One region of the Actinoplanes lobatus genome, then DNA from elsewhere that is predicted to be linked to it. Evidence: riboswitches for the same ligand, from Rfam matches in the RefSeq annotation. Region 1 holds a riboswitch; each other region holds the start of a gene.
What was found. A riboswitch is a leader RNA that binds a small molecule or an ion and turns the genes downstream of it on or off. The one in region 1 is predicted to bind cobalamin.

Region 2: another riboswitch for cobalamin. It lies ahead of BJ964_RS34875 (CbtB domain-containing protein); the one in region 1 lies ahead of BJ964_RS11535 (ABC transporter substrate-binding protein).
Region 3: another riboswitch for cobalamin. It lies ahead of BJ964_RS36135 (ribonucleoside-diphosphate reductase subunit alpha); the one in region 1 lies ahead of BJ964_RS11535 (ABC transporter substrate-binding protein).
Region 4: another riboswitch for cobalamin. It lies ahead of cobN (cobaltochelatase subunit CobN); the one in region 1 lies ahead of BJ964_RS11535 (ABC transporter substrate-binding protein).

The regions. Positions count from the first base shown of each region.
Region 1 is NZ_JACHNC010000001.1:2,502,272-2,505,549, forward strand. It holds gene BJ964_RS11525 (PadR family transcriptional regulator) at 1-316, shown strand, start outside; gene lepB (signal peptidase I) at 313-924, shown strand; cobalamin riboswitch at 916-1,064, shown strand; gene BJ964_RS11535 (ABC transporter substrate-binding protein) at 1,155-2,075, shown strand; gene BJ964_RS11540 (FecCD family ABC transporter permease) at 2,115-3,197, shown strand; gene BJ964_RS11545 (ABC transporter ATP-binding protein) at 3,194-3,278, shown strand, end outside.
Region 2 is NZ_JACHNC010000001.1:7,623,498-7,626,775, reverse strand. It holds gene BJ964_RS34885 (suppressor of fused domain protein) at 27-518, opposite strand; gene BJ964_RS34880 (S8 family serine peptidase) at 515-1,684, opposite strand; adenosylcobalamin (AdoCbl) riboswitch at 1,763-1,913, shown strand; gene BJ964_RS34875 (CbtB domain-containing protein) at 1,921-2,115, shown strand; gene BJ964_RS34870 (CbtA family protein) at 2,106-2,828, shown strand; gene BJ964_RS34865 (histidine phosphatase family protein) at 2,825-3,278, shown strand, end outside.
Region 3 is NZ_JACHNC010000001.1:7,867,239-7,870,516, forward strand. It holds gene BJ964_RS36135 (ribonucleoside-diphosphate reductase subunit alpha) at 1-1,975, opposite strand, end outside; cobalamin riboswitch at 2,101-2,314, opposite strand; gene BJ964_RS36140 (ArsR/SmtB family transcription factor) at 2,370-2,726, opposite strand; gene BJ964_RS36145 (hypothetical protein) at 2,730-3,278, shown strand, end outside.
Region 4 is NZ_JACHNC010000001.1:592,895-596,172, forward strand. It holds gene cobN (cobaltochelatase subunit CobN) at 1-1,295, opposite strand, end outside; cobalamin riboswitch at 1,329-1,456, opposite strand; gene BJ964_RS02580 (precorrin-3B synthase) at 1,561-3,210, shown strand; gene BJ964_RS02585 (precorrin-8X methylmutase) at 3,210-3,278, shown strand, end outside.

The sequences.
Region 1 (3,278 bases):
ACCGCATGCCTCGCCGCAGACCCTGCGGCTCTTCGAGGCGCTGATGAAGGACCCGTCCACCTGGCGTTACGGTTACGACCTGAGCCGCGAGACCGGCCTGGCCTCCGGGACGCTCTACCCGATCCTGATGCGCCTCACCGAGCAGGCGCTGCTGGAGGCCGGCTGGGAGCCCTCCGACCAGCCCGGCCGCCCGCCCCGGCACACCTACCGGCTGACCGGCGACGGGGTGGCGCTGGCCCGGGTCCGGCTGGCCGACGCGGCGGCCAAGGCCGCGGCCCGCCGGGGCACGAGCCTGGCGATCGTGAGGCCGGCATGAGGCGGGTGCTGTACCTGATCCTGAGGACCGCGGTCACGGGCAAGCCGTGGGGTGAAGCGGTGCTGGCCGAGTTCGATCAGACCACCGGGACCTGGGCGGCGCTGCGCTGGACCGCCGGCGGGCTGTGGGTGGCGGCACGGGAGCGGCCGGTCGCCTACGGGGTCGCGCTGGCCGCCGTGCTGCTCGCCGTGACCACGTCGTTCTCCTTCTCGATCTGGTTCGTGCCGAGCAACGCCATGAATCCGACCCTCGCCGTCACGAGCCGCCACCTGGTCGACCGGATCGGCTACCGGGTGACCGGCATCGACCACGGCGACATCGTCGCTCTCCCGATCCCGGACGCGCCCGGACACGAGACCCTGCTCCGGGTCATCGGCCTGCCCGGTGACCGCATCGAGTGCCGGGACGGGCGGGTGCTGCGCGGCGGCACGGCGCTCGACGAGCCGTACCTGTCGTTCGAGTCCCAGGTGGTCGGCACCGAGTGCGCTCCGGTCACCGTCCCGGACGGCGCCGTCTACGTGCTCGGTGACAGTCGCCCGGTGGCCCAGGACTCCCGCCACTGGGGCCTGATCAGCACGGACGATGTGACCGGAAGGCTCGTCATGTGATGCCGTTGAGGTTGCGGGACGGCCGTGGGTTAGCGTTTCAGGGACCGCGCCGCAGCGAAGCCGGTGTGAAACCGGAGCTGTCCCGCAACTGTGATCCCTCTTCGGAGGTCTAGCCAGGTCGCCTGGGCGTCGGTCGCGATTCAGCGCTCCCGGGGAGGGGCGCCTCGCGGGCGGCGGCCAGCGTGGCCCCTGTCGGCGAAGCACCACCTGACCGGCCGACAGGAGGACCGATGAAACGCCTGCTCACCGCTGCCATAGCGGCCACCGCACTGTTCCTCACCGGATGTGCGAGTAACGAACCCGAGCCCGCCACCGCGTCCAGCGCCGCCGCCGGGGCGTACCCGGTCACGGTCGGCGCCGTGACCCTGAACGCTCAGCCCGCGAAGATCGTGTCGCTGAGCCCGACGGCCACCGAGATGCTCTACGCGATCGGCGCCGGGCCGCAGGTCACCGCGGTCGACGACCAGTCCACCTACCCGGCCGACGCACCGAAGACCGACCTGTCCGGTTTCAAGCCGAACGCCGAGGCGATCGCGGCCAAGGACCCGGACCTCGTGGTGCTGTCCAACGACTCCGACGGCATCGTGGCCCAGCTCGGCAAACTGTCGATCCCGGCGTTCGTGTCACCGGCCGCCGCCACCCTCGACGACACCTACCGGGAGATCACCGAACTCGGCGCGCTCACCGGTCACCCGGCCGAGGCGAAGGCGCTGAACGAGCGGATGGCCGCGGACATCGACACGATCGTCAAGTCGGTGCCGGCCCGGAGCAAGCCGCTCAGCTACTACTACGAGCTGGGCCCGGACCTGTACTCGGCCACCTCGAAGACCTTCATCGGCTCGGTCTTCAACCTCTTCGGGATGACCAACGTGGCCGACGCCGCCGACCCGGACGGCAAGCTCGGCGGCTACCCGCAGCTGGCCCAGGAGTCGCTGGTCCAGGCGAACCCGGACACCATCTTCCTGGCCGACACGAAGTGCTGCCAGCAGTCCCCGGAGACGGTGAAGGCGCGGCCCGGCTGGTCGTCGATCGCCGCCGTCGGCAAGGGCCAGATCTACGCCCTCGACGACGACATCGCCTCGCGCTGGGGTCCCCGTACCGTCGATCTGGTCAAGGCCGTCGGAGACGCGGTGAGCAAGGTTCCCCAATGAGCGAGCTTGCGAGCGAATCATCGGCTCAGTCTTGAACTCATGGCGACGCTGGAGCGAAGCGGAGGCGGCGCCATGAGCCGGCGCCGGCCTGCCGGGCTGCGCCCGGTGTGGCTGGCGGCCGGAGTGCTCACGCTGCTGGGAGCGATGGTCCTGGCGCTGGCCTTCGGGTCGGTCCGGCTGCCGCCCGGCGGCGTCGCGGTGGAGATGCTCAATCTCCTTCCGGGGGTACGCCTGGACAGCGGCCTGACCGACCGTGAGATCGCGATCCTCACCCAGCTCCGGCTGCCCCGCGTGGTGCTGGGCGCGCTGGTCGGCTCGATGCTGGCCCTGGCCGGCGCCGCCTACCAGGGTGCCTTCCGCAACCCGCTGGCCGATCCGCACCTGCTCGGGGTGGCGGCCGGCGCCGGTCTCGGGGTGACCGCGGTGATCGTCCTGCGGGCCACCGGCGAGGTCACCGAGCTGCCGATCGGGGCGCCGATGGCGGCGTTCGTGGGCGCGGTCGGCGCGGTGGCCCTCACCTGGCTGCTCGGCGCGGCCGGGGGCCGGGACCGGTCGCCCGCCACCCTGATCCTGGCCGGGGTCGCGGTGTCGGCGTTCCTGTCCGCGGCGCAGACCTACCTGCTGCAACGGAACGTCGAGTCGGTCCGTGAGGTGTTCTCCTGGACGCTCGGCCGGCTGTCCACCGCGGGCTGGCACGACGTGCGGGTGATCCTGCCCTACACGGTGATGACCGCCGCGATCGTGCTGGCCCAGCGCCGCGAGCTGGACGTGCTGACCGTCGGCGACGCCGAGGCGACCAGCCTGGGCCTGCACCCGCAGCGGTCCCGCTACCTGCTGATCATCGCGGCCTCGCTGGGCACCGCCGCCGCGGTCAGCGCCTCCGGGCTGATCGGCTTCGTCGGGATCATCGTGCCGCACACGCTGCGACTGATGACCGGGCCCAGCTACCGGGCGTTGCTGCCGCTGTCGCTGCTGTTCGGGGCGGCCTTCCTGGTCCTCGCCGACCTGGTCGCCCGGACCGCGGGCGGAGACGCGGAGATCCCGATCGGTGTGGTCACGGCGTTCCTCGGCGCGCCCTTCTTCGTGCTGGTGCTGCGGACCAACCGGGCGGTGCCGTCATGAGCGCTATTGAAGTGGAGGGCCTCACGGTACGGCTGGACGGGACCCTCATCGTCGACGGTGTGGACCTGGACGTGGCCGAGG
Region 2 (3,278 bases), 5.1 Mb from region 1:
CCACACCACCCGGACGGGTGAACGCGTCACGCCCGAGCCGGGTCGGTCACCATCAGCGGATCCTCCGGAACCTCCACCCGCCCGTCGGCCTCCGCCGCCGTCACCCCCACCAGTTGCAGGAACCGGCCGCCACCCAACTGCGGGTCCTCCGTCAGGATCAACACCGTCAAACCGGTGTCCGGGCCGTCCGTGTGCGGAAACCCCGTCACCGGAGCACCCCAGTTGATCCACTGGCCGTCCTCCACCGGACCGTCCAACGACGCCACATACGCCGCCACCTGATCCAACAACACGAACGGCCACTGTGGCGGCTGCTCCTCGACACCGCGGGCCACCCGCAACGTCAACTCGAAACCCCAGCGCTCACCCAGCCCGTACCCGACCAGATGCCAGTGCCCGGCCGCCGGATACGCCGACGCCGCCCGCAACCGGTAACCCTCATCCGGATACGTCACATGCCACGGCCGCTCATCCGGATACAGCCCGCCCATCGCCTCGGTGACCGCGTCCCACATCATCCCGGCATTCGATCATGACCGGCCCGCCAACCGCGACGCCGACCCCGCCCCACCACCACCGCCACCACACCGGCCAGCACCGCCAGCCCGGCACCACCGGCCGCGAACCAGCCCGCCCGCACCCACTCCGACGAATCCGCCACCCGCCGCGGCGCCGCCACCACACGAGGAGCCGCGGCCACCACCGGGCCCGCCTCCTCCGACAGCGCCCGATACGGATTCAACAGCCCGTACCCGTACTCGTCACTGCGCGCACCACCCGGCGCCGGATCCACCGACCGCAACAACCGCCGGGTTATCTGCGCCGCGTTCTCCCGCGGAAACCGCTGCTTCAACAGCGCCACCGTCGCCGTCACGAACGGCGTCGCGAAACTCGTCCCCTGCACCACCTGATGACCGGCCACCGGCGACGCCACCGTCACATCCCCGAACGCCACCAGATCCACATGCTCACCGACCTGCGAATACGACGCCCGCAACCCGTCCGCGCCGACCGCCCCGACACCGATCACCCCCGGATACGCCGCCGGATACACCACACCCGCGTCCGGGCCGTCGTTACCGGCCGCCGCCACCACGATCACCCCCGCCGCCACCGCGTCCGCGATCGCCGACTCCACCGCCTCGCTCTCCTGCGGCATCACCAGCGAGATGTTGATCACCTGGGCGTGACCCGGCCCCACCGCCCACCGAATCCCCTGCGCGAACGTCTGCGAACTCCCGCCCGACGCCGTCGCCGTCGTCTCGTCGATGTCCTGCTGCTCACTGACCCGCACCGGCACGATCGTCACCCCCGGCGCCAAACCCTGCACCCCACTACCGGCATCCGCGCCCGCCGCGATGATCCCGGCCACCCCGGTCCCGTGCCCCACACAGTCCCGGCGGCCCGCGAACTCGTTACGCAGAAAATCCCGGCCCGCCACCACATGACCCTTGAGCTGCGGATGCCGCGCATCGACACCGGAATCGACCACCGCCACCCGCACCCCGGCCCCGGTCGCCAACCCCGCCAACCGCGCCGGCGCGTACGCCTTCAACTCCGCCGGCACCGCCGACACCACCGGCTTCGGACCCAGGCACTGCGCCGCCCACGCCTGCCGCGGAACCGGCACCGCCACCGACACCACCAGCCCGGCCACCACCGCCACCGGCCACCGCACCACCACGACACACACCCCCGACCCCGTAGACCGGCGTGGATGCTACCGCCCGACGGTTGTGCCCGGCCCACCCCGGCCGATAGGTTGAAAATCCAATCTGCGGTGCGCTGAGGGAAATCCGGTGAAAGTCCGGTGCGGTCGCGCCACTGTGAACCAGCCCCACGGGGCCGGTGAGTCAGGACGCTCACGCGCCGCAGGCCCCATCGATCGGGACGCGTCATCCCGTAGGAGGTTGATCCGCCATGCCCAAGGCACAAGCGCTCACCACCCCCACCGTCTCCCCCACACTGCTGGCCACCGCCGCCGGCTTCACCGGCATCATGCTGCTGCTGGCCTACCTCGTCGCCTTCGACCAGGGCGCCCTCTCCCAGTCCGGCATGTACCTGCACGAACTCATGCACGACGGACGCCACCTGCTCGGTGTTCCGTGCCACTGACCCCCAGCTACCCGCAACTGCTGCTGAGGGGACTACTCGCCGGCCTCATCGCCGGACTGCTCGCCGGAACGTTCGCCTACCTCGCCGGTGAACCGCACATCAACGCGGCCATCGCCATCGAAGAAGCCGGCACACCCGCCGGCGACGCCCTCGTCTCCCGCGACGTCCAGTCCGGCCCCGGCCTGTTCCTCGCCACCGGCCTCTACGGCATCGCACTCGGCGGCATCCTCGCCACCGCCTACACCGTCCTGCGACGCCGCCTGCACACCACCGGCGACACCACCGCCGCCCTCGGCCTCGCCGCAGCGGCCTGGACCGGCATCGTCCTGGTGCCCTACCTCAAATACCCACCCAACCCACCCGCCGTCGGCGACCCGGCCACCATCGACCAGCGCACCGCCGCCTACCTCGCCGCCCTCGCCCTCGGCCTCGCCGCCGTCTGGGCCGCCGCCCTCGCGGCCCGCACCCAAACCCACCCCTGGGCCCGCGCCACCGCCGCCACCGCCGCCCTCCTGGTGGTCGTCACCATCGCCTACACCCTCCTGCCCACCTTCGACGAGGTCCCCGCCGACTTCCCCGCAACCCTGCTGTGGGACTTCCGGATCACCTCACTCGGCACCCAGACCATCCTCTGGACCACCCTCGGCCTCGGCTTCGCGGGCCTGCTCGCCCGCCTCGCCCACCGCACCGAAACCCCCGTCACTTTTCCGTGACCGGGCTACGGCTGATCGCCGCCGGACACACCCGCGCCCTGCGCCGGGCCGTGTTCGGCGGCGACGACCCTCTCGACGAAGCCGGCCGCACCATCGCCGGCACCCTTGACATCCCCGGCGGCGGCGGCCCCTGGACCAGCGCACCCTCCCGCGCCGCCCGCGAAACCGCCGCACTGCTCGGCGCCACCCCCGGCATCGACCCGGCACTCGCCGACCCCGGCTACGGCACCTGGACCGGCCACACCCTCGACCAGATCGACCCGGCCGACCTGCACACCTGGCTCACCGACCCGGCAGCGGCACCCCACGGCGGCGAATCCCACACCCAGCTGCTCACCCGCGCCACCACCTGGCTGCACACCCGAACCGAGCCGACCCTCACCGCCGTCGCCCACCCCATGATCATCCGCGCGGTACTCGCCGCCGCCCTAGACCTCCCGGCAACCGCCA
Region 3 (3,278 bases), 5.4 Mb from region 1:
GTTCCCGTACCAGATAGGTGTTGATCTGAAGGAACTCGCCGGACATGGTCTCGCGTTTGAACAGGTTGGACACCTGCGGCTCGATGCATTCGTAGGCGCCGGCGATGGACGCGATCGTCGCGGTCGGCGCGATGGCGATCAGCAGCGAGTTGCGCAGCCCGTGTGCGGCGATGGTCGATCGCAGCGCCTCCCACCGGTCGGTCTGCGTGACCTCGGCGCCCCACAGGTCCGGATGCAACTCACCCTTGGCGGCCCGGGTCTCGGGGTACGCCGGATGCGGGCCGACGGCGGCGGCGAGTTCGGCCGACGTCTCCAGGGCGGTCAGGAAGATCTCCTCCTGGACGCGGGTCGACAGGTCGCGGGCTTCGGCGGAGTCGAACGGCAGTCGCAGGGTGAAGAACGCGTCCTGCAAGCCCATCAGCCCGAGCCCGACCGGCCGCCACCGCGGGTTCGAGGCTGCGGCCTGCTGCGACGGGTAGTAGTTGATGTCGATGACCCGGTCCAGGTAGACGACCGCGGTCCGCACCGTCTCTCTCAACTTGACCCAGTCAACACCGTCAACGTTGACGTGTTGACCCAGGTTGATCGAGCCGAGGTTGCAGACGGCTGTCTCGTCGTCGTTGTTGACCTCGAGGATCTCGGTGCACAGGTTCGACAGGTGGATCACGTTGCCGGGCTCGCCCGTCTGGTTCGACAGCGAGTTCGAGCGGTCCTTGAACGTCATCCAGCCGTTGCCGGTCTGCGCCAGAGTGCGCATCATCCGGCCGTACAAGTCTCGGGCTTTGACGGTTTTGACGGCCTTCTTCTCGGCCGCCCGGTAGGCCTCGGTGAATTCGTCACCGAACAGGTCCGGCAGTGACGGGGCGTCGGACGGGTCGATGAGCGACCATTCGCCGTCGGCCTCGACGCGGCGCATGAACTCGTCCGGGATCCAGTTCGCCAGGTTCAGGTTGTGCGTGCGGCGGGACTCCTCGCCGGTGTTGTCGCGCAGTTCCAGGAACTCCTCGATGTCCGGGTGCCACGGCTCCAGGTAGACACATGCGGCGCCTTTGCGGCGGCCCCCCTGATTGACCGCCGCCACCCCGGCGTCGAGCGTTTTCAGGAACGGGACGATGCCGTTCGACTTCCCGTTGGTTCCGCGGATCAGGGCGCCCCGGCCGCGGATGCGTGACCAGGCGATGCCGATGCCGCCGGAGAACTTCGACAGTTTCGCGACCTGGTGGTAGCGCTCGTAGATCGAGTCCAGTTCGTCCTTCGGCGAGTCGACCAGGAAGCACGACGACATCTGGGTGTGCCGCGTGCCGGAGTTGAACAGCGTCGGCGAGCTGGGCAGATAGGCCAGCGAGGACATCAGCCGGTAGAAGCCGATCGCCTCCCGGGCGTCCTTGGACAGTCCGCAGGCGACCCGCAGCAGCCAGTACTGCGGGGTCTCCACGACCAGGCGGGACTGTGGGTGGCGCAGCAGGTAGCGGTCGGCGACGGTACGCAGGCCGAAGTACTCGAACCGCAGGTCACCGGCGGCGTCCACGGCGTCGTCGAGTTTGCGCGCGTTGCGGGCCACGAACGCCGCGGTATCGTCGCCGATCAGGCCGAGGCCGTGGCCGTAGCGGATCGACTGGCTGAAACTGGCGACGCCCTGACCGCGGACCTCCTTGTCGACGTACGCGGCGAGCAGCCGGGCGGCGAGCTTCGAGTACTGCGGTTCCTCGCCGATCAGCTCGGCCGCCGTCTGGATCGACAGTTTGTCCAGCTCAGCGGTGGTCGCCCCGTCGTACAGGCCACTGATGGTCTTGGTCGCCACCCGCAGCGGGTCGACCTCACCGAGATCAGCGACCCACAACTCGACCGCCTTGACGATCTTGTTGACGTCGACCGGCTCCAGGTCGCCGTTTCTCTTGCGCACCTGCATCACATGGCGGCGCTGCTCCGGCACCACATGTCCGGTAGCCGGCGGATCCTGCGTAGCTGCTGTCATGTCTCGTCCCCCTCATCACGCCGGCCGAGGTCTCGGGTGCGCAGGAGGACGCCGCCGCGGCCCAGGAAGGGCCCGGCTGATGGCGTCGGCCGTCCCACGCGGCCTTCGACCGCCGCGCATCACTGTGGATGCACGGCGCGCTGGCAGGTCTTCGGACTCGTGGGCCTTGGGTAAAGCCGCCTACTGGCCGTCGCTTCCCAGGCTCTGACGAGCCCAGTGCTTCATGACGGCGGTCGTTCCCACTCACCGCTGCGGGGCAGTCCCGGTTTCACACCGGGTTCCCTGTTGCCTCGGACACACCCTGACGGGCGCGGCCGAACCAGCTGCGGGGAACACCATATATGGGCGGCATCGGAAAGTCACAACCCCACATGGTGTGTCCAAACCGTCACCCTCATGGCGGCATCGTTCGTGGGGCGCCGACACCGGCATTGGCCAGGATCGCCGGCAGCAGGCCGGGAAAGCGCTTCTCCACGTCACGTGTGCGCAGCTCGCAGCAACGGAACCGGCCGGCCTGGCTCACGCGTACGAGACCGGCGGTGGTGAGAGTCCTCAGGTGATGGGAGAGGGTCTGGCCGGTCACCGGCACGTCGAACGCACCCTGCACCACTCCCCCAGCGGTGGCCAACTGCCGGACGACCTCCAGCCGCACCGGGTCGCCGAGAGCGTCGAGCACCCTGCCGAGGTCGACGTCAGCAAGGTCGGGATGTGCCCAGCCCCGTGGCCGCCGTCTCCGCACGTCGTACCTCATCTCGTGACCCGCCTTCTCGCCGACTGTCCTTACCGGGTGAGTCGCTTCGGCGGAGCGTTCGGTTCCCGGATCGCCACCGGCCGGAAAGCCAATAATGGTCAGGTCATGGGTGAGGATGAATTGAGCGCCGTTCGGCGACGACTTCCACGAGGATCGCGAACCTGGGGAATGGTGACCGGATTCCCGGCGGGTGCCGGGCGCGCGGGCATGGCGGTCGACGTCGGCGACCCGGTTCCCGGTTGGGTCGATGCGCTGGCGCTGCCGGAGGAGCCCTCGCAATGGCCGCCCGTCGGGCGTAAGGGCCTGTTCGAAGTACTCCAACATCGCGGGTTCGAGATTCGGCTGCTTCCGCTCGACGCCGGCATGCGTGGCCGGGGCGCGCGGTCACACCGACGGTCGGGGTCGGAATGGGCGGCGATCGCGCGACGCCGGCCCGTGGGCGCCGTCCTCGACGCAACGGTCGAGCGCGTATTTCCGGGCAATCGCGAGTACACCGTCCACTTCGGCGAGGCCTACGAGACTGTCGAGTACGAAGGCACCCCGCCCGACCCC
Region 4 (3,278 bases), 1.9 Mb from region 1:
TGACCCCAGTGCCGCTCGACACTCTCCCGGAAGTCCTCGGGGAGCTGGCCGAACCAGGTCTGGTAGCGAGATGCCGGAATTCGCACCGGGTTTCCGGACAGCTGCTCCTCGGTCAGCCAGTCCGGGTCCTGCCCGCCGGCCGCGATCAACGTGTGGATGAGCCCGTCGCCGTCGTAGGACCCGAAGTCACCGATCCGGTAACCCCGGTCGGCGAGAGCAGCCAGCAGGGCGACCGTCGAGGCCGGCGTGTCCAGACCGACCGCGTTCCCGATCCGGGAATGCTTGGTCGGGTAGGCCGACAGCATCAGCACGATCCTGCGATCGGCCGGCGGGACGTGCCGCAGCCGGGCGTGCGCCACCGCGATCCCGGCCACCCGCGACGCCCGCTCCTCGTCGGCCGCATAGACCGACAGCCCGTCCTCGTCGATCTCCTTGAACGAGAACGGCACCGTGATGATCCGGCCGTCGAACTCCGGGATCGCCACCTGCGTCGCCGCGTCCAGCGGGGTCAGCCCGTCGTCGGCGGCCTCCCAGGCGGCCCGCGAACTCGTCAGGCACAGCCCCTGGAGGATCGGCACGTCCAGGTCGGCGAGCACGCCGACATCCCACGCCTCGTCGTCGCCGCCCGCGCTCGCGGTCGCCGGGCGGGTGCCGCCGGCCGCCAGCACGGTCACCACCAGCGCGTCCGCCTTGCGCAGCTCGGCCAGCAGCTCCGGCGGGGCGGTCCGCAACGAGGCCGTGAAGATCGGCATGGCCCGCGCGCCCTTGGCCTCGATCGCCCGGCAGAGCGTCTCGACGAACGCCGTGTTGCCGGCCATGTGATGCGCCCGGTAATAGAGCACCGCCACGGTCGCCTCGCCGGTGGACTCCGGGCGCGGCAGGAAACCCCACTGTGGGCTCTCCACGGCCGGCGCGAACCCGTTGCCGGTCAGCAGCACCGTGTCGGAGAGGAAGTCGTGCAGCGAGACCAGATTGTCCGCGCCGCCGTGCGCCAGATAGGTGTGCGCCTCGGCGGCCACCCCGGCGGGCACCGTGGACAGCTTCATCAACTCGGCGTCCGGCGCCTGCTCGCCGCCCAGGACCACCACCGGCACGTCGCCCGCGAGCAGCGTGTCCAGCCCCTCCTCCCAGGCCCGGCGGCCGCCCAGGATGCGCACCACGACAAGGTCGGCCCCGTCGAGCAGGCCGGGCAGATCGGTGACCGAAGTGCGGGCCGGGTTGGCCGGGCGCCAGGCCGAACCACTGGCCCGGGCGCTGAGCAGGTCGGTGTCGGACGTCGACAGCAGCAGAAACACGCGCGCTCCCCTCGGGGTCCGCGCCCCGGGTAGTCGGATGTCACGGCGACCGGAGTTCCTGGCTCCCAGGGCTCGAACTCCCTGGTGACAGTGGCGGGACCGCGCCGGAGTCACACCGGCTTCCTCCGCGGCGTCGCCGCTCGTGAGCCATAACTTTTCCGAACCCCGGTGTCCCGCGTCAAGGCGGAACGGCCGCTGTGACGCTGCCGACCCACCGAGAGGCGACGGTGAATTCCTGTCGGGGGTCGGCCGTAGTATCCGGGCCATGTCTCCCGTCCGGACTTCCGACACCGACGCCTGCCCCGGCGCGCTGCGGCTGCACGCCGCCGCCGACGGGTTGCTGGCCCGGGTCCGGCTGCCCGGCGGGCTGCTGACCGGCGCCCGGCTGCGCGCGCTGCGCGCGCTGGCCGAGGAGTTCGGCGACGGCGCCCTGGAGTTGACCTCGCGGGCCAATCTCCAGCTCAGAGGCCTGTCGGCCACCGACGCCCCGGCCTTGGCGACCCGCTTGCGCGCCGCCGGGCTGCTGCCCTCACAGACCCACGACAATGTCCGGAACATCGCGTCGCCGCCACTCCCAGGATCGACGATCCGCGCTCTGATACCGGCCTTGGATCGCGCCATCGTGGACGATCCCGCCCTGGCCGGCCTCCCCGGCAAGTTCCTGTTCGCGCTCGGCCACGTCCCCCTGTCCCCCGACGTCGCCGCCGTCCCGGCCCCCAACCCCGCACCGGCGCCCACCACCCGGCCGGCCCCCACCAACCCCACACCGGCGCCCACCACCCAGCCGCCCACGACCAGCCCCACACCACCGGCGCCCACCACCCACACGGCTGTCGCGGGGCCGGAAGAGCGGGGGCACACCGGTGGCGGGCTGTTCGCGATCCGCTTCGCCGGGCACGACACCGGGCTCCGGGTGGAGGCCGGCCGGGTGGTGCCGGCGCTGATCGCGGCGGCGCACGCGTTCCTCGCCGAGCGGGAGGAGCAGCGGGGCGACGGCCCGGCCGCGTGGCGTTTGCGGGAGTTGACCGACGGCCCGGCGCGTGTGTCGGCCCGGGTGGCCGGCGTCCTCGGGTTGACGCCCGTCGCCGTGCCGGCGGCGGTTCCGGTCGAGGCCACCGGCGCCACCGATCTGGTCGGTGTGGTGGCTCAGGCGGACGGGCTGGCCGCGGTGGGGGCGCTGGTGCCGTTGGGGCGCCTGACCGGCGTACCCCTCAGGGTTTTGGAAGGCGCCGATCAGCTGGTGGTGACCCCCTGGCGTGGGGTGATCGTGGCCGATCTGCCGCCGTCGGCGGCGGTGGAGTGGGCGGACCGTCTGGCCGCGGCCGGGCTCGCGGTGGCCGCGGATTCGCCATGGTCCGGGGTGACCGCCTGCGCCGGGCGGCCAGGTTGCGCGAAATCGCTGGCCGACGTCCGCGCCGACGCCACCGCCACGGCCCGTTTCGTCGACGGCCTGCCGGTCCACTGGGTGGGTTGCGCCCGCGCGTGCGGCAGCCCGTCCGGCCCGCACGTCCGCGTCGAGGCCACCACCGACGGCTACCTGGTCGCCCGCACGGACGGTGACCGAGCCGGCCCCGCCGACCTGCCAGGGATGACCAGCGCGGAGAGTGACCGAACCGGCCCAGCCCGGCCATCGCAAACGACCAGCGCGGAGAGCGGCCGAACAGGCCCAGCCCGGCCATCGCAAACGACCAGCGCGGAGAGCGGCCGAACAGGCCCAGCCCGGCCATCGCAAACGACCGGCGCGGAGAGCGGCCGATCCGGACTCGTCGGCGCATCGGGGATCTCCGGCGCGGAGGGTGACGGATCCGGACTGGTCGGCCCATCGACTGCGGGGGCGGGATCGCCGAGGATCAGCGAGGTCGGCGCGGCCGTGACCGGGTTGGGGGAGATCGTGGCTGTGGCTAGGAGGCCCTGATGGAGTATGTGCGCGACGGTGCGGAGATCTACCGGCGCTCGTTCGCCACCATCCGGGCCGAGGCGGAC